DNA from 4 places in the Paracidovorax sp. genome. Region 2 is predicted to be linked to each of the others. Evidence: predicted binding sites of a transcription regulator. Region 2 holds the regulator's gene; each other region holds the start of a gene.

Region 1 (4,470 bases), on a different contig from region 2:
GCGGCGGCGCCGTGCGCGACAACGCGCAGCTCAACGCCTTCATCGCCGGACACACGGCGCTGGGCCGCGCAGGCCTGCCGGATGACATCGGCGGCGTGATCGCGGCGCTGCTGCAGCCCGGCACCGGCTGGGTGAATGCGCAGCGCATCGAGGCATCGGGTGGCATGTTCGTCTGAGGGGCGACGCCCCGACCGCGTCACACCCTGCGCACTCCCCCCCGGCGCAGGGACAACCACCCGGCAAAGTCGACCGACCTCAGGCCTTTTGAGGCTCTAGCGCTTATCGCATAAGCACATATAGCTATCAATAAAATAGCAGCCCGAAGCCCTGACGGGGCCGGGGTGGTCATCGGGCCGCCCGGCAGATCGCAAGAGCGCCCCGCCGTTCCACGGCCGGCGGCTCCGCGTCACGGCGCTGCGGGCACGCCGCGCGCGGTGATCTGCCCCATGGCGGCATGGTTTCAGAACGAGGGCGACGCGCCGGCCCGTAGGCCATGGCGTGGCAGACGTTGTCAATGCGGCAGGCTGCGCAGCACCCGGCGGTACTGCACCGCCTCCGCCACGTGAGCGGGCTCGATCTGCGCGGCGCCCGCCAGGTCGGCGATGGTGCGTGCCACCTTCAGCGCCCGGTGCGTGCTGCGCGCAGACCACGCCAGCCGCGTGGCAGCCGTGCGCAGGAACTGGGTGGCCGCGTCCTGCAGCACCAGGTGCTCGTCGATCTGGCGGCCCTGCAGCGCCTGGTTGGTGCAGCCCTGCCGCGCCATGGCGCGCTCCCGCGCGGCCACCACGCGTTCGCGCACGGTGGCGGTGGATTCGCCGGGCAGCGCAGCCAGCAGTTCGTCGGTGGGCAGGGCGGGCACCTCCACATGCAGGTCGATGCGGTCCAGCAGCGGCCCGCTGAGCTTGCCCTGGTAGCGCGCCACCTGGTCGGGTGTGCACCGGCAGGCCCGCTGGGACGAGCCCTGGAAGCCGCAGGGGCAAGGGTTCATCGCCGCGACGAGCTGGAACCGCGCCGGAAAGTCCACCCGCCGCGCCGCGCGCGCGATGGTGATGCGCCCGGTCTCCAGCGGCTCGCGCAGGGCCTCCAGCGCGGTGCGGGCGAATTCGGGGAATTCGTCCAGGAAAAGCACGCCTTCGTGGGCCAATGAAATCTCTCCAGGGCGCGGGGGCGAGCCCCCGCCCACCAGGGCGATCGCGCTGCAGGTGTGGTGCGGATGGGCCGTGGTTCGCTGCATCCAGCGGCTGGCATCGAAGCGGCCGGCCAGGCTGGCCACGGCCGCGCTCTCCAGCGCCTCCTGCACCGTCATGGCCGGCAGCAGCGAGGCGAAGCGGTGTGCCAGCATGGACTTGCCCGAGCCGGGCGGCCCCACCAGCAAGAGGCCGTGGCCGCCGGCGGCGGCGATCTCCAGCGCCCGGCGGGCGGCGGCCTGGCCCTTGACGTCGGCCAGGTCGGCTTCGGGCGCCCGCACGGGCGGCGGGACGGGCAGCACACGGGCCCAGCCGCCCTCGCCTTCATCGTCAGGCTCCGCGGCGCCCTGCCCTGCGGGCAGGAAGTGCCGCACCACGTCCAGCAAATGGCGGGCGCGATAGACCTCGGTGTCCGGCACCAGTGCGGCCTCTTCGGCGCTGCCGGGCGGCAGCACCATGCGCGGGGCCTCGCCCAGCGTGCGCAGCGCCAGGCTGGTGGCCAGGGCCCCGCGCACGGCGCGCAGTTCGCCCGAGAGCGATAGCTCGCCCGCGAACTCGTGCCCGGCCAGCCGCGCCCCGTCGATCTGACCGCTGGCCGCGAGAATGCCCAAGGCGATCGGCAGGTCGAACCGCCCGGAGTCCTTGGGCAGATCGGCGGGCGCCAGGTTGACGGTGATCTTCTTGTTGGCCGGGAACTCCAGCCCCGCGTTCTGCAGGGCCGAGCGCACGCGCTCGCGCGCCTCCTTGACCTCCACCTCGGCCAGGCCGACCAGCGTGAAACTGGGCAAGCCGTTGGCCAGATGCACTTCGACGGTGACCGAAGGCGCCTGCAGCCCCAGCAGCGCACGGCTTTGCACCAAAGCAAGACTCATATCGACCCCTCTCCCCATACAGGTGCATCAGGAACGCATCCCTATGCGTGGCTTTCTGGTTTGCACCACTCGAGTGCATTACGTTACGGCGTGCGTAAAGGGTAACGCAGCGGTACAGGCCGTGACTGTAAGCACGGCCCACCAACACGGCCGCACCCGAGTGCGATGGCACGTTCCATGCTTTGAGGCCCTTATCCTGATACCCACTCACAGCAGGCGCACTGCGCCCGACCCGGAGGAAACGCAAATGAAAATGGTGACAGCCATCATCAAACCCTTCAAGCTCGACGAGGTGCGCGAAGCCCTCTCGGACATCGGTGTGCAAGGCATCACCGTGACCGAAGTCAAGGGCTTCGGTCGCCAGAAGGGCCATACGGAGCTGTACCGCGGCGCCGAGTACGTGGTGGACTTCCTGCCCAAGGTCAAGATCGAAGCCGCCGTCGCGGACGAGCTGGTCGAGCGTGTCATCGAAGCGATCGAAGGTGCAGCGCGCACCGGCAAGATCGGCGACGGCAAGATCTTCGTGGGCCACCTGGAGCAGGTGGTGCGCATCCGCACCGGCGAAACCGGCAAGGAAGCCCTCTAAAAGCCGGCCGCACACGCCCCGTACCCCGATACACATCCCGAGTACTGCCATGAAAAAACTGCTTGCTTCCTGCCTTCTGGGCTTGAGCCTGATGACCGCCGGCACCGCCGTGCTGGCCCAGGCGCCTGCCGCCTCTGAACCCGCCGCCGTGACGGCGCCCGCCGAAGCCGCATCCGCTGCCGCGCCGGCGCCTGCCGCTGCTGCCGAGCCAGCCGCCAAGGCCGATGCAGCACCCGCTGCCGCTGCCCCGGCTGCCGCCCCCGCTCCCAAGGTGGACTCTGGCGACACCGCCTGGATGCTGACCTCCACGCTGCTGGTCATCCTGATGACCATTCCCGGCCTGGCCCTGTTCTACGGCGGCCTGGGTCGTTCCAAGAACATGCTGTCGGTGCTGATGCAGGTCTTCGTGATCTTCTCGCTGGTGTCGCTGCTCTGGGCCATCTACGGCTACAGCCTGGCGTTCTCCGGCGAGGGCAAGTTCTTCGGTGGCTTCGACAAGCTGTTCCTCAAGGGCGTGACCCAGGAAACCTTCGGCGCCCTGACGACGATCCCTGAATACGTGTTCTTCGCGTTCCAGGGCACCTTCGCCGCCATCACCGTGGCGCTGATCGTGGGTTCGTTCGCCGAGCGCATCAAGTTCGCCGCCGTGCTGATCTTCTCGGTGCTATGGTTCACCTTCAGCTACGTGCCCATGGCCCACATCGTGTGGGGCGGCGGCCTGCTGGGCGCCGACGGCGCGCTGGACTTCGCCGGCGGCACCGTGGTGCACATCAATGCCGGTATCGCCGGTCTGGTGGGTGCCTACATGGTGGGCAAGCGCCTGGGCTTCGGCAAGGAAGCCTTCACGCCCCACTCGCTGACGCTGACGATGGTGGGCGCCTCGCTGCTGTGGGTGGGCTGGTTCGGCTTCAACGCCGGCTCCGCCGGCGCCGCCAACGCCAACGCCGGCCTGGCCTTCGTGAACACCGTGCTGGCCACCGCTGCCGCCACGCTGTCCTGGATCGGTGCCGAAGCCCTCTCCAAGGGCAAGGCCTCCATGCTGGGCGCTGCCTCCGGCGCCGTGGCCGGCCTCGTGGCCGTAACGCCCGCTGCCGGCTTCGTGGGCCCCATGGGCTCGATCGTGATGGGTCTGCTGGCGGGCGTGGTCTGCCTGTGGGGCGTGGGTGGCCTCAAGCGCATGCTGGGTGCCGATGACGCGTTCGACGTGTTCGGCGTGCACGGTACGGGCGGCATCCTCGGTGCCATCCTGACCGGCGTGTTTGCATCGCAAAGCCTGGGCGGCACGGGCGGCCTGACGCCCGACACGTTCAGCATGGGTGCTCAAGTGTGGGTGCAGGTCAAGAGCGTGCTGTTCACCATCGTGTGGTCCGGCGTCGTGGCTTTCATCTCCTACAAGATCGCCGATCTGCTGGTGGGCCTGCGCGTCAGCGAAGAAGCCGAGCGCGAAGGTCTGGACATCACCTCTCACGGCGAAACGGCCTACCACCGTTGATGCCCCCCGATCCCGCCCGGTGTCTGGTGGCATCGGGTGGGTGGTAAGCAGAGCCCCTGACGGGGTTCATTGACGAGTGACTCCTCTATGGATATTTGGCCCGCCGCCCGGCGGGCCTTTTTTTTGCCCGTGCGGCCCTGATGAAAAGCCGGCACGGGGAGGCGCGCAGGCTGGCCGGCGACGGCGCGTCTGGGCAGCGCTGGGCCGCCGCAGCGCTGGGCCGGTGGACGCGGCCGGAGGGGAATCGGGGGCCGCTGCCGCTGGCCAGACAAGAGCCGCTACCGGCCTGCAGACGACTGCATCAGCGCCTGGATGCGCTGACTGAAGACCTGC
Region 2 (4,470 bases):
GCCCATCCACCGGCGCTCGCGCCTGGGTCTGTCGTACCTGCCCCAGGAAGCGTCGATCTTCCGCAAGCTGAACGTGGAAGAGAACGTGCGGGCGGTGCTGGAGCTGCAGAAGGACGCAGACGGCAAGCCGCTTTCCCGCGCGGAGATCGAGGAGCGGCTGACGGCGCTGCTGCAGGAGTTGCGCGTGGAGCACCTGCGCGCCTCGCCCGCGCTGGCCCTCTCGGGCGGCGAGCGCCGCCGCGTCGAGATCGCCCGGGCGCTGGCCACGCAGCCGCGCTTCATCCTGCTGGACGAGCCCTTCGCCGGGATCGACCCCATCGCCGTGATCGAGATCCAGCGCATCATCGGCTTTCTGAAGGAGCGCGGCATCGGCGTGCTCATCACCGACCACAACGTGCGTGAGACGCTGGGTATCTGCGACCACGCCTTCATCATCAGCGACGGCACCGTGCTGGCGCAGGGCACGCCCGCCGACATCGTGGACAACGCCGAGGTGCGCCGCGTGTACCTGGGCGAGCATTTCCGGATGTGATGAAGCCTGGCCTTTCCCTGCGGGTCTCCCAACACCTCGCGCTCACCCCCCAGCTGCAGCAATCGATCCGGCTGCTGCAGCTCTCCACGCTGGAACTGTCGCAGGAAGTCGAGCAGATGCTCGACGACAACCCCTTCCTGGAGCGCAACCTCGAAGACGCACCGCGCGAAGAGTTCGGCCTGCCCCAGGCCGACACGCCCGTGACGGAAGATGAGTCGCCCTACGGCGCCGCATCGGCCAGCACCACCACTTCCACGGCCGCCGAGGGCGGGGGCGATGCCGACGTGCCCGCAGGCCCCGACGCCGTCACCGAAGCGCCCGACTGGGAAGGCGACGGCACGGTGGACTTCTCGCCCGACGACAGCGAATGGGGCGGCGACGCCCCGGCACGCAACCGCACCGGCGACGAAGACGGCCAGGCCGATGCCACCGAGCTGGCCCGCAGCGGTGAATCGCTCACCGCCTTCCTGCACCGCCAGGCGCTTTCGCTGCGCCTCTCGCCGCTGGATACGGCGGCGCTGCGCTTTTTGATCGAATCCCTCAACGACGACGGCTACCTCGACGAGTCGCTCGAATCGCTGGCCCGGAGCCTGGCCGGCGATGCCGACCTTGAACAGCTCGAAGAGCTGGTCCACCGCTTCACCGTCGCCCTGCGCCTGCTGCAGAGCCTGGAGCCCACCGGCGTGGGCGCGCGCGGCCTGGCCGAATGTTTGACGCTGCAGCTGCGCGCCCTGGCCGAAGCCCGCGAGGCCGATGCCGACGTGCTGCAGGTCGCGCTGCGCATCTGCGAGCAGCCGCTGGAGATGCTGGCCAAGCGCGACGTGCGCCGCCTCACGCCGCTGTGCGGCGGCGGCAGCGAAGAGCGCACCCGCGCCGCCATGGCGCTGATCGCACGGCTGGAGCCCCGGCCGGGCCGGCGCTTCGTCGAGGTGGAGCGCAACATCATCGTGCCCGACGTCATCGTCAAGAAGACCGGGCGCGGCGCGCAGCAGAACTTCAGCGTGCAGCTCAACCCCGACGTGATGCCGCGCCTGCGCGTGCACGACGTCTATGCCGGCGCGCTGCGCGGCAACCGGGGCGGCGAGGGCCACCAGGCCATGCAGCAGCGGCTGCAGGAGGCGCGCTGGTTCATCAAGAACATCCAGCAGCGCTTCGATACCATCCTGCGCGTGTCGCGCGCCATCGTGGACCGCCAGCGCAACTTCTTCGTGCATGGCGAGCTGGCCATGCGGCCGCTGGTGCTGCGCGACATCGCAGACGAACTCGGCCTGCACGAATCGACCATCAGCCGCGTGACCACGGCCAAGTACATGGCCACGCCCCAGGGCACCTACGAGCTGAAGTACTTCTTCGGTTCGGGCCTGGGCACCGAAACCGGCGGCAATGCCTCCAGCACGGCCGTGCGGGCGCTCATCAAGCAGTTCGTTTCGGCCGAGAGTCCGGCCAAGCCGCTGTCGGACAGCCAGATCGCGGAAATGCTCAAGGAGCAGGGCATCGAATGCGCCCGCCGCACGGTGGCCAAGTACCGCGAGGCGCTGCGCATCGCCCCGGCCAACCTGCGCAAGGCGCTGTGATCAGCCCAGCAGCTGCGGGTTCATGCGCCAGAGCGTGACGTTGAGCGCCGCGGCGAAGCTGATCCAGGCCAGATAGGGCACCAGCAGCGCACCCGCCAGCGGCTTGATGCGCCAGAAGCCCGTCAGCGTGGCGGCCACCGTCAGCCACAAGAGGGCGATGTCAGCCAGCGCCCAGGCGCCCAGATGCCAGGCGAAGAACAGCCAGCTCCAGAGACCGTTGAGCACCAGCTGCAAGCAAAAGAGCGTCAGCGTCCGGCGGCGCGCGCCGCTGGCGGGCTCACGCCACACCAGCCAGGCGGCGATGGCCATCACCGCGTAGAGCACCGTCCAGACCGGACCGAAGACACCGGGCGGCGGCGACCACGAAGGCTGCGTGAGTTGCGCGTAGAAGGCCGGAGCCTGCACCGAGGCTACGCCGCCGATGGCGGCCGTGGCGAAGGTCAGCGCCAGCCAGCCGGCCAGGGCCAGCCAGGTGTGGGCGGTGAAGCGGGGGCGGGGGGCTGCGTGAAATGACATGGCTGCACTGTGGGGGTGGCGGATGCTGCCGGTGCGGCCCTTCATGCGCCAGTGTCTGTAAGACCGCACGCGGATCGGGCGGCGTACCGGCCTTTTCCATGGTTCAGTTTGCTATTGATTGAATAGCACATTGCGCTGGCAGAACAAGCGCTGCAGCCCGAAAAGTGCCTCATGCGAGGCCCGGCGCATGCGCTGACCGCTCAGTGCGGTCACGGGGCTCAGTGCCGCGGCAGCGCCGGCAGCGCCGGCAGCGCCGGCAGCGCGGCGTCGCCTCCCGCCGCCAGCTTGAAGCCCGCCACGGCATCGGCCAGCTGCGCCGCCTGCTGCTGCAGCGACTGCGCGGCGGCGGTCGCCTCTTCCACGAGCGCGGCGTTCTGCTGCGTGGCCTGGTCCATCTGGCTCACGGCGCTGCCGACCTCAGAGATGCCCGTGCTCTGCTCCTGGGTGGCGGCGCTGATCTCCGCCACGATGGCGGTCACGCGGCGAACGCTGTCCACCACCTGGTCCATGGTGCTTCCAGCATCCTGCACCAGCCGGCTGCCCGCGTTGACCTGGGCGACCGAGCCGTCGATGAGGAGCTTGATCTCCTTGGCCGCGGTGGCGCTGCGTTGGGCCAGGGTACGGACCTCGCTGGCGACGACGGCGAAGCCCCGGCCCTGCTCGCCCGCACGGGCGGCCTCGACAGCGGCGTTCAGCGCGAGGATGTTGGTCTGGAAGGCGATGCCGTCGATCACGCCGATGATGTCCACGATCTTGCGGGCCGATGCCTCGATACCTCCCATCGTCGTCACCACCTGGCCTACTACGCCGCCCCCGTGCACGGCGACCTCCGAGGCCTGGTCGGCCAGCTGCCGCGCCTGGCGCGCGTTGTCGGCGTTCTGCTTGACGGTGGCCGTCAGCTGCTCCATGGCCGCTGCGGTTTCCTCCAGCGAGCTGGCCTGCTGCTCCGTGCGGGCGGACAGGTCATGATTGCCGCTGGCGATCTCGCTGGTGGCCACGCGCACCGATTCGGATGAATCGCGGATGCGGATCAGCACGGCAGCGATCTTGTCCACGAAGCGGTTGAAGGCGCTGGCGATCTGCGTCAGCTCGTCATTGCCGTGGGTGGCAAGACGGCGGGTCAGGTCGCCCTCTCCAGACGCGATGTCTTCCAGCGCATCGCGCACCAGCGCCAGGCGGCGCAGCTGGCGGCTCACAGCCACCGTGAGCAGCGCCACGGCCATCAGCACGCACAGCGCGGTGATGCCGGCCGCGACCTGCAGCAGGTTCTGCACCGACTGCGTGGCTTGCGCACGGTCGATGGCAACGGCCAGCGTCCACGGAGTGCCCTCGACCTTGGCGGCGTAGAGCAGCTGGTCGGCGCCGTCGATCACGGCTTCGGCATAGCCGCCGCGCTCGGCCAATTCACGCAGTTGCGCGGCGTCGAGCTCCTTCGCGATGGCGGTCACCGGCTTGAGTGCGAGCTCGGCCTTGGCGTGCGAGAGGATGTGGCCGTCGCCGTCCAGCAGAAAGGCGAAGCTCTTGGGGATGGGGTGGATGGCGTTGACCTTGCGGGTCACCGTGTCCAGGTGCATATCGGTGCCCACCACGGCCGTGGGCTGGCCGGCCGGACCCACGGGTTCGACGAAGCTGATGGTGAGTTTGCCGGTGCTGGCGTCCACATAGGCCGGCGTGAGTGCCGGGCCGCCCGCCTTCACCGCCTGCTTGTACCAGGGGCGTGCTGTGCCGTCGTAGTCTGGCGGCATGGGGTGGGAGAAGATGTTGCGCTTGTCGGCGTAGACGAAGTAGGTGTCGTCGAAAGCACCGGCCTCCTTGGCCGCGAGCAGGAAGGGCACGGGCTCGGCCTGG
Region 3 (4,470 bases), on a different contig from region 2:
CGGCTTCCTGGGTGACGAGCTGCCCAGCGAAAAGTACAGCAACAAGGCGCTGCTACAGAAGGCGCTGGGTTCCATTCGCTCTGGCGATGTCCTGTTGGCGCATCTCGGCATCTGGTCGCGCAAGGACCCGTGGGCGCCAGCCAACCTCGAGCCGTTGATCGTGGGCTTGAAAGAGCGAGGCTTTTGCTTCAGGACACTGCGCGATCACCCGGATTATCGCGATTGGATCGCGCAGCACAGACCGTGAACGGGCGACGTAGAACGGTCGCTGTCGCTGAGGATTTCTGAGATGGATACCCTGGTCAACTGGTTCGATCTGGCGCAGCAATGGCTCTTCGAGGCCGTCGTTCAGCCGTTGATGTTCTCTTTCGGTATGGCCAACTTGCTGGAGGACGGCTACGACGCCACGGGGTGGTTGCTGGTCGGCCTGTTGCAGCTGGTGGTCATGCTGGCGCTGATCGCGCCGTTGCAGCGCTGGCGACCCGTGGAGCCCGTGACGGATCGCGCGGCCATCCGTGTTGACGTGATCTATACGCTCATCCACCGGCTGGGGCTCTTCCGCCTGGGGCTGTTCTTTGCCTTTACGCCGCTCTGGGACGCGTTGTGGGGCACGCTGCGCATGCATGGCGTCAGCACTTGGCACCTGGACAATCTCTGGCCCGGCGTGACCGATTTGCCCGTCGTCAGCCTGCTGATCTATCTGGTGGTGTTCGATGCGCTCGAGTACTGGATCCACCGTGGCCAGCATCACTTTGAATGGTGGTGGAAGCTGCATTCGCTGCACCATTCGCAGCGCCAGATGACCATGTGGACCGACAACCGTAACCACCTGCTCGACGATCTGCTGCACTCCTTCATCGTGGTCAATGTCGCGCAGCTCATCGGTGTGGCCCCAGGGCAGTTTGTGGTCATCGTTGCGATTACCCAGTTGAGCGAGAATTTTCAGCACGCAAACATCCGTATGTGGTTCGGCCGCTTCGGCGAACGGCTCTGGGTGAGTCCCCGCTTCCACCGGCTGCACCACGCCATCGGCATCGGCCATGAATCGCAGCCCGCCCCAAGCGTCCACAAGCCTGTGCTGGGCGGCCACAACTTCGGCGTGTTGCTGCCATGGTGGGACATGCTGTTCCGCACCGCCAACTTCGAATTGCGCTATGAGGCCACTGGCGTGCGCGATCAGGTGGAGCCTGGCCCTGACGGCCGGGTGCGCGACTACGGCCGCGGCTTCTGGATGCAGCAGTGGCGTGGGCTCCAGCGTTTGCGGGGGCGCGCCTGAGCGCGGACATGCGCTGGCGCTATGCTTGGGGCCATGGGACTGTTGATCGATTCATTCTGGCGGGCCGCGGCCTACTGTCTGCGTCCGCGAGTCATCGCGCTGTCGCTGCTGCCCCTGCTGCTGATCGCTCTGCTGGCCTGGGGCGCGGGCGCCTTGTGGTGGTCGTCTTCGGTGGCAGCCGTGCAGGAGTCGCTGCAGACCTCTGGCTGGCTCGGCTTGCTCTGGGGATGGCTGCGGCAGTTCGGCATCGCCGATGCGCCTTCCGTGTTGGCACCCCTGCTGGTGATCGTGGCTGCCACCCCGGTCATCGTGCTGGTCGCGGTGCTGGCTGTGGCACTGATGATGACGCCCGCTCTGGTGCGCCTTGTTGCAGCACGACGCTTTCCGACGCTGGTGCGCAAGCGCGGAAGTTCTTTGGTGAGCAGTCTGGTCTGGTCGCTGGGCTCCACGGCGGCCGCCCTGCTGGCCATGGTGGTATCCATGCCGCTTTGGCTGGTTCCCCCACTGGTGCTGGTGCTCCCCCCGCTCATCTGGGGATGGCTGACCTACCGTGTGATGAGCTTCGATGCACTTGCTGACCATGCCAGCAAGGAAGAGCGTGTGCTGCTGCTGAAGCGGCACCACGTGTCCTTGCTGACCATGGGCGTCGTGTGCGGCTATCTGGGCGCTGCACCAGGGATCGTCTGGGCGTCAGGTGTGGTGTTTGCCGCGGCTTTCTTCGTGCTGGTGCCTGTCGCCGTTTGGATCTACACCTTGGTGTTCGCGTTTTCCTCGCTATGGTTCACGCATTACGCCCTGTCCGCGCTGGAGCGTCTGCGGCGCGAGCGGGGTGAGCCGCCGGCTGCCGCGCCCGTGGCCGACGCCGCGTCTTCGGCCACTCCCTCGGCTGCGTTGCCAGCGCCGCCCAGCCCTTCCAACACACCTTTTGCGACTCAGCCATGATCCCTTCCTTCGGCCTCATCATCGTGGGCGATGAAATTCTCTCGGGCAAGCGTGCGGACAAGCACATGCCCAAGGTCATCGAACTGCTGGCCGCGCGCGGTCTGGGCCTTGCCTATGCCGACTATGTGGGCGACGATCCCGACCGCATCACCGCCACGCTCCAGCGCGCCTTTGCCTCGGCCGACGTGGTGTTCTCCTGCGGCGGCATCGGCGCCACTCCGGACGATCACACGCGGCAATGCGCAGGCCGGGCCCTTGGCCTCCCGTTGGCACTGCATCCGCAGGCCAAGGCGCTGATCGAGGAGCGTATGCAGGACGCGGCCCGCGAACAGGGGGTGCCCTACGAACCCGACCGTGCGGACAACGTCCACCGGCTGAATATGGGGGTATTTCCCGAAGGCTCTGCCATCATCCCCAATCCGTACAACAAGATCCCGGGCTTTTCCTGCGCAGGCAAAGGGGGCTCCCATGTGCATTTCGTGCCGGGCTTTCCCGTCATGGCCTGGCCGATGATCGAGTGGGTGCTCGACACCCACTATGCGCACTGTTTCAACCGGCAGCCGCAGACAGAACACTCCGTGGTGGTGTACGGTTCAATGGAAGCCACGCTGACGCCGCTCATGGAGCGCATCGAGCGGGACCATGCACCGGTGCGCGTTTTCAGTCTGCCGAGCGTGGACCATCCCGAGCATGGCCGCCACATCGAGCTCGGGGTGAAAGGGCCCACTGTGCTCGTTCCGACGGCGTGGATCGCTTTGCAAAGGGCGTTGCACGATATTGGTGCAAGCATGGGCCCCGAGGTGGTGCGCAATACCTGACGGTCAGCGTTGTGGCGTGTGGTGCACTGTTTTGGGGTGTTTCTGCAGGTGCGGTGAGAACGCTCGCCGTGCTCTGCCTTAGTGCATGGAGGCCTGCCGTTGGCATGCAACCTGCTTTTCTTTCGACGTTTTTAACAAGCGCTTAATCCTGGAGATCCTGATGGCCAAGACCGTTGCAGACGTGATGAAGATGGTGAAGGAGAACGAAGTCAAGTTCGTTGACTTCCGCTTCACCGATACCCGTGGCAAGGAACAGCACGTGACCGTGCCGGTGTCCCACTTCGACGAAGACAAGTTCTCGTCGGGCCACGCCTTCGACGGCTCGTCGGTGGCAGGCTGGAAGGGCATTGAAGCGTCGGACATGCAGCTCATGCCCGACCCGAACACGGCCAACATCGACCCCTTCTTCGAAGAAACCACGCTGTTCCTCCAGTGCGACGTGATCGAGCCGGGCGACGGCAAGGCCTATGACCGCGATCCCCGCTCCATCGCCAAGCGCGCAGAAGCCTACTTGAAGGCTTCCGGCCTGGGCGACACGGCCTACTTCGGTCCGGAACCCGAATTCTTCATCTTCGACGGCGTGCGCTGGAGCAACGAGCCCGGCAAGGTCATGTTCGAGATCGAAGAGTACGAAGCTCCTTGGAACTCGGGCGCCAAGCTCGAAGGCGGCAACCGCGGCCACCGTCCCACCGTCAAGGGCGGCTACTTCCCCGTGCCCCCGGTCGACAGCACGCAAGACATGCGCGCTGAGATGTCCCTGATCCTCGAATCCCTGGGCATCCCGGTCGAAGTGTTCCACCACGAAGTGGCGGGCGCAGGCCAGAACGAAATCGGCACCAAGTTCAGCACGCTGGTCGAGCGCGCCGACTGGACCCAGGTCCTGAAGTACGTGGTGTGGAACGTGGCCAACGCCTACGGCAAGACGGCAACCTTCATGCCCAAGCCCTACGCGGGCGACAACGGCTCCGGCATGCACGTGCACCAGTCCATCTGGAAGGACGGCAAGAACCTGTTCGCCGGCGACGGCTATGCAGGCCTGTCCGACTTCGCCCTGTACTACATCGGCGGCATCATCAAGCACGCCCGTGCCCTGAATGCCATCACCAACCCTGGCACGAACAGCTACAAGCGCCTGGTGCCCGGCTTTGAAGCTCCGGTGAAGCTGGCCTACTCGGCCCGCAACCGTTCCGCCTCGATCCGTATTCCTTACGTCGCCAACCCGAAAGGCCGCCGTATCGAAGCGCGCTTCCCCGATCCTTCCGCCAACCCCTACCTGGCCTTCTCTGCCCTGATGATGGCTGGCCTGGACGGCGTGGAAAACAAGATCCATCCGGGCGAAGCCGCCACGAAGGACCTCTACCACCTGCCGCCCGAAGAAGACAAGCTGGTGCCCACCGTGTGCCACAGCCTGGACCAGGCGCTGGAATACCTGGA
Region 4 (4,470 bases), on a different contig from region 2:
GAAGTGTTACACAGGCTGAGCCATGGTCCGCAGCCGCTAGGATGCTCGCATGCGGCCTCCCATGCTCTCTCTGTCTGCCCGCGCAGCACCGCTCCAGCAGCAGCGGCAGGGGTGGCGATTGCCGGCCGTCCTGTGCGGCGGCGTGGCCGGCACGGCGGCACAGCTGCAGCAGCCTGCGCTGTGGCCGGGCTGGGCTTATGGTGCCTTGATCGCGCTGGTTGCAGTGATGCTGGGCTGCGCTGCGGCCGGCCAGGCGATGCGGGGTCGCCAGGTCGGCTGCTCTACCCTGCGGGATCTGCCTGGGCTCCTGGGCTGGTTGATCGGATTTTGCGTGGGTGCGGCCTTGCTCTTTGGTCTCTGCGGCCTGCGCGCCACGGCTTTTATGGCGCAGGCCCTGGACCCCGCTCTGGAAGGGCGCGATCTGCGTGTGGTCGCGATGGTCGGGGCCATGCCGCAGCTGCGTGACAACGCAGTGCGCATGCGGCTGGAGGTCGAATCGGCGCAGCTGGAAGGCCAGCCCGTACGCCTGCCGCCGCTGATCGAGGTGTCGTGGTATTCGGGGGCCTTCTTCCTGCGCGACGGCGGCCCTGAGCCGGGCGCGGCGGCCATTGCCGAGCTGCAAAAGCCCCCGCCCGAGGTGCACCCTGGAGAGCGCTGGGAGCTGACTCTGCGGCTGAAGGCGCCGCACGGCGGACGCAATCCACACGGCTTCGACTATGAGCTCTACCTATGGGAGCAGGGCGTGCAGGCCACGGGCTACGTGCGTGCCAGCCCGCGCGATGCGCCGCCGCGCCTGCTGGCCGCGACCTGGGCCCACCCGATCGAACGGGCCCGCCAGCACGTGCGCGACGCCATCCTGGAGCGGCTGGGCGGGCGCAGCGGTGCACCGGGCGATGGGGTCACCGCTGCCGCCGACATCGCCCGCCAGCGCGCTGCCGGCGTGGTGGCCGCGCTGGTGACAGGGGACCAGCGCGCCATCGACCGTGCCGACTGGGACGTGTTTCGCGCCACCGGCGTGGCGCACCTGATGAGCATCTCGGGGCTCCACATCACCTTGTTCGCGTGGCTGGCCGCGCATGCGGTGGGCGCGGCCTGGCGCCGGTCGCGGCGGCTCTGCCTTGCCTTGCCCGCTCCACGGGCGGCATTGGTCTGCGGCGTGTGGCTGGCGGCGGGCTATGCACTCTTCAGCGGCTGGGGTGTGCCGGCGCAGCGCACCATCTGCATGCTGGCTGTGGTGGCGCTGCTGCAGCTTTCGGGCCGGCGCTGGCCATGGCCGCAGGTGTGGCTGCTGGCCTGCGCGGCGGTGCTGCTGGCCGACCCCTGGGCGCTGCTGCAGGCGGGCTTCTGGCTGAGCTTCATCGCGGTCGCCGTGCTCTTTGCTAGCAATCCGATAGCGCAAGGCGCGGGTGGAAAGGGCGCTGCAGGGCGGTTTTGCTCGATGCTGCGGGAGCAATGGGTGGTCACGCTCGCCCTCACGCCGCTCAGTCTGCTGCTGTTCGGACAGGTGTCGCTGGTCGGGCTGCTGGCCAATCTGGTGGCCATTCCGTGGACTACGCTGGTCGTCACGCCGTTGGCCCTGGGCGGCGTGCTGTGGCCGCCGCTCTGGGATGCCGCGGCGTGGAGCGTGCAGCCCCTGTCGGCTGCGCTGCAGTGGCTGGCGGGCTGGCCCTGGGCCCAGCTGTCGCTGGCGGTGGCTCCGCTCTGGGCGGGCATTGCGGCTGTGGCCGGGGGCACGCTGCTGGCCCTGCGCCTGCCCGTGCCGGCGCGCCTCTTGGGCCTGCCGCTTTTGCTGCCAGCGCTCTGGTGGCATCCGCCGCGCCCGGCGCCAGGCCAGTTCGAGCTGCTGGCCGCCGACGTGGGCCAGGGCCAGGCGGTGGTGGTGCGCACCGCGCGCCATGCGCTGCTCTACGACGCCGGTCCGCGCTACCATCAGGACAGCGATGCCGGCGACCGCGTGCTGGTGCCCTTGCTGCGTGCCACCGGCGAGCGGCTGGACCGCGTGGTGCTGAGCCACCGCGATGTGGATCACACGGGCGGCGCGGCGGCCGTGCTGGCCCAGCAGCCCGCAGCGGACGTGCTCGGCTCCATCGAGCCGGGCCATCCGCTGCAGCAGCTGCGGCCCGTCGCGCCCTGCCGGGCGGGCGATGGATGGGAATGGGATGGCGTGCGTTTTTCCGTGCTGCATCCTCCCCCCGGCGCCGACCTGGCTGCGGGCAAGCCCAATAGCCACAGCTGCGCCTTGCGCATCGAGGCCACGGCGGGCACTGCGGCCTTGTTGGTGGGCGACATCGAACGCGCGCAGGAAACCGCACTCATCGCGCGCGGCGCGCCGCTGCATGCCGACCTGCTGCTGGTGCCGCATCACGGCAGCCGCACGTCGTCCAGCACGGCCTTTCTGGAGGCCGTGGCGCCCCGCACTGCGCTGGTGCAGGCCGGTTACCGCAATCGATTCGGCCACCCTGCGCCCGACGTGGCACGGCGCTACCTCGAGCGTGGCATCGACTTCGTGCGATCAGACCGCTGCGGGGCCATCGGCTGGACGTCCGAAGCACCGGAGCGCGTGCGCTGCGAGCGCGCAGCGCAGCGGCGCTATTGGCAGCATGCGGCGATCGCGGCCGACGAGGTCCCCTGACTCACCAGCGATCTCGAAGCGTGCGTTGATCGCGCGGCCGTCGGTCGGCCTGCTCTCCTACAGCGTGCTGTATCAAATCTGGCGCCGATGTTCCCAAGTGTCGGCCCGCAACTTGCTATGCTGAGTCCAGGAGGCACCGCTTTTATGCAGAAGTTCGACGAGATGTATGCGTCGCTGCCGTTTCAGGGCAGCGACGTTCGAGACCATTACAAGCGCTACGGGCAGTGGTTGGGTAAGCAGTCAGAAGAAGCGATGCAAGCGCGCCGCGCGGAGGCGGAGATGATCTTCCGCCGTGTCGGCATCACTTTCGCGGTGTATGGCGCCAAGGACGAGGACGGCGCGGGTACCGAGCGGTTGATCCCGTTCGATCTGATCCCGCGCATCATCCCCTCGCACGAGTGGTCCCGCATGCAGCAGGGCCTGGTGCAGCGCGTGACCGCACTCAACCGTTTCATCCACGACGTCTATCACGGCCAGGACATCATCCGCGCCGGCATCGTGCCCTCCGACCTGATCCTGCGCAACGCACAGTTCCGGCCCGAGATGGTGGACGTCGATGTACCTCGCGATCTCTACGCACACATCGCCGGCATTGACATCGTGCGGGCGCCCGACGCCAGCGGCGAGGGCGTGTATTACGTGCTCGAAGACAACCTGCGGGTGCCCTCGGGCGTGTCGTACATGCTCGAGAACCGCAAGATGATGATGCGGCTCTTCCCCGAGCTCTTTTCGCTGCACAAGGTCGCCCCCGTCGCGCATTACCCCGACCTGCTGCTCGACACGCTGCGCGCCAGCGCCCCGGCCGGCGCCGCCAACCCGACGGTGGCGGTGCTCACGCCCGGCATGTACAACAGCGCCTACTTCGAGCACGCGTTCCTGGCCCAGCAGATGGGCGTGGAACTGGTCGAAGGCCAGGACCTGGTGGTCAAGGACAACTTCGTCTACATGCGCACCACGCGCGGCCTGCAGCGGGTGGACGTGATCTACCGCCGCGTGGACGACGACTTCCTCGACCCGCAAGTGTTCCGCCCTACCTCCACGCTGGGCTGTGCGGGCCTGATGAGCGCCTACCGCGCGGGCAACGTCGCCATCTGCAACGCGGTGGGTACGGGCATCGCCGACGACAAGTCGGTCTATCCGTATGTGCCCGAGATGATCCGCTTCTACCTGGGCGAAGAACCCATCCTGGCCAACGTGCCCACCTGGATGTGCCGCAAGGCCGACGACCTGAAATACGTGCTGGATCACTTGCACGAACTGGTGGTGAAGGAAGTCCACGGCGCAGGCGGCTACGGCATGTTGATCGGCCCGGCCGCAACCAAGGCCGAAATCGAGGAGTTCCGCGCCGCGCTGCTCGCCAATCCGTCGGGCTACATCGCGCAGCCCACGCTGTCGCTCTCCAGCTGTCCCACCTACGTCGAATCCGGCATCGCGCCGCGCCACATCGACCTGCGCCCCTTCGTGCTCTCCGGCCAGAAGGTGCAAATGGCCGCTGGTGGCCTCACGCGCGTGGCGCTGAAGGAAGGCTCACTCGTCGTCAACTCGTCGCAGGGTGGTGGTACCAAGGACACCTGGGTGCTGGGCGAAGACAACGCCGCTCCACCCGTGCCCTGGCCCGCACCTACGCAAACCCTGGGCGGCATGACCCAGACCCTGGGCAGCGTGGTGCCCCCCCTGGGAGGACTCTGAGATGCTGAGCCGTACCGCCGATCATCTGTTCTGGATGTCCCGCTACACCGAGCGGGCAGAGAACACCGCCCGGATGCTGAACGTCAACTACGAGACGTCGCTCCTGCCCCAGTCCGCCGCCGTGTCGGAAGAGGGCTGGCAGGGCCTTC

Evidence for each region. The regulator sigma-54, encoded in region 2, starts transcription at its own class of promoters, with help from an activator protein. The targets are predictions, from matches to a motif close to TGGCANGNAANCTGCTTT.
Region 1: glnK (P-II family nitrogen regulator) is a predicted target of sigma-54. The motif match lies at 2,226-2,243, and genes of this name have one in related genera.
Region 3: glnA (type I glutamate--ammonia ligase) is a predicted target of sigma-54. The motif match lies at 3,137-3,154, and genes of this name have one in related genera.
Region 4: AC3A84_RS14270 (circularly permuted type 2 ATP-grasp protein) is a predicted target of sigma-54. The motif match lies at 2,734-2,751, and genes of this name have one in related genera.

What each region holds. Positions count from the first base shown of each region.
Region 1 covers NZ_JBXYZY010000029.1:176,974-181,443, forward strand. The annotation lists gene AC3A84_RS12010 (SDR family NAD(P)-dependent oxidoreductase) at 1-176, shown strand, start outside; gene AC3A84_RS12015 (YifB family Mg chelatase-like AAA ATPase) at 512-2,059, opposite strand; gene glnK (P-II family nitrogen regulator) at 2,307-2,645, shown strand; gene AC3A84_RS12025 (ammonium transporter) at 2,695-4,137, shown strand; gene AC3A84_RS12030 (response regulator) at 4,416-4,470, opposite strand, start outside.
Region 2 covers NZ_JBXYZY010000011.1:19,996-24,465, forward strand. The annotation lists gene lptB (LPS export ABC transporter ATP-binding protein) at 1-532, shown strand, start outside; gene AC3A84_RS05580 (RNA polymerase factor sigma-54) at 532-2,106, shown strand; gene AC3A84_RS05585 (TspO/MBR family protein) at 2,107-2,622, opposite strand; gene AC3A84_RS05590 (methyl-accepting chemotaxis protein) at 2,841-4,470, opposite strand, start outside.
Region 3 covers NZ_JBXYZY010000003.1:2,716-7,185, forward strand. The annotation lists gene AC3A84_RS03815 (polysaccharide deacetylase family protein) at 1-247, shown strand, start outside; gene AC3A84_RS03820 (sterol desaturase family protein) at 290-1,276, shown strand; gene AC3A84_RS03825 (EI24 domain-containing protein) at 1,310-2,218, shown strand; gene AC3A84_RS03830 (competence/damage-inducible protein A) at 2,215-3,036, shown strand; gene glnA (type I glutamate--ammonia ligase) at 3,197-4,470, shown strand, end outside.
Region 4 covers NZ_JBXYZY010000034.1:283,450-287,919, reverse strand. The annotation lists gene AC3A84_RS14275 (DNA internalization-related competence protein ComEC/Rec2) at 62-2,632, shown strand; gene AC3A84_RS14270 (circularly permuted type 2 ATP-grasp protein) at 2,777-4,321, shown strand; gene AC3A84_RS14265 (alpha-E domain-containing protein) at 4,323-4,470, shown strand, end outside.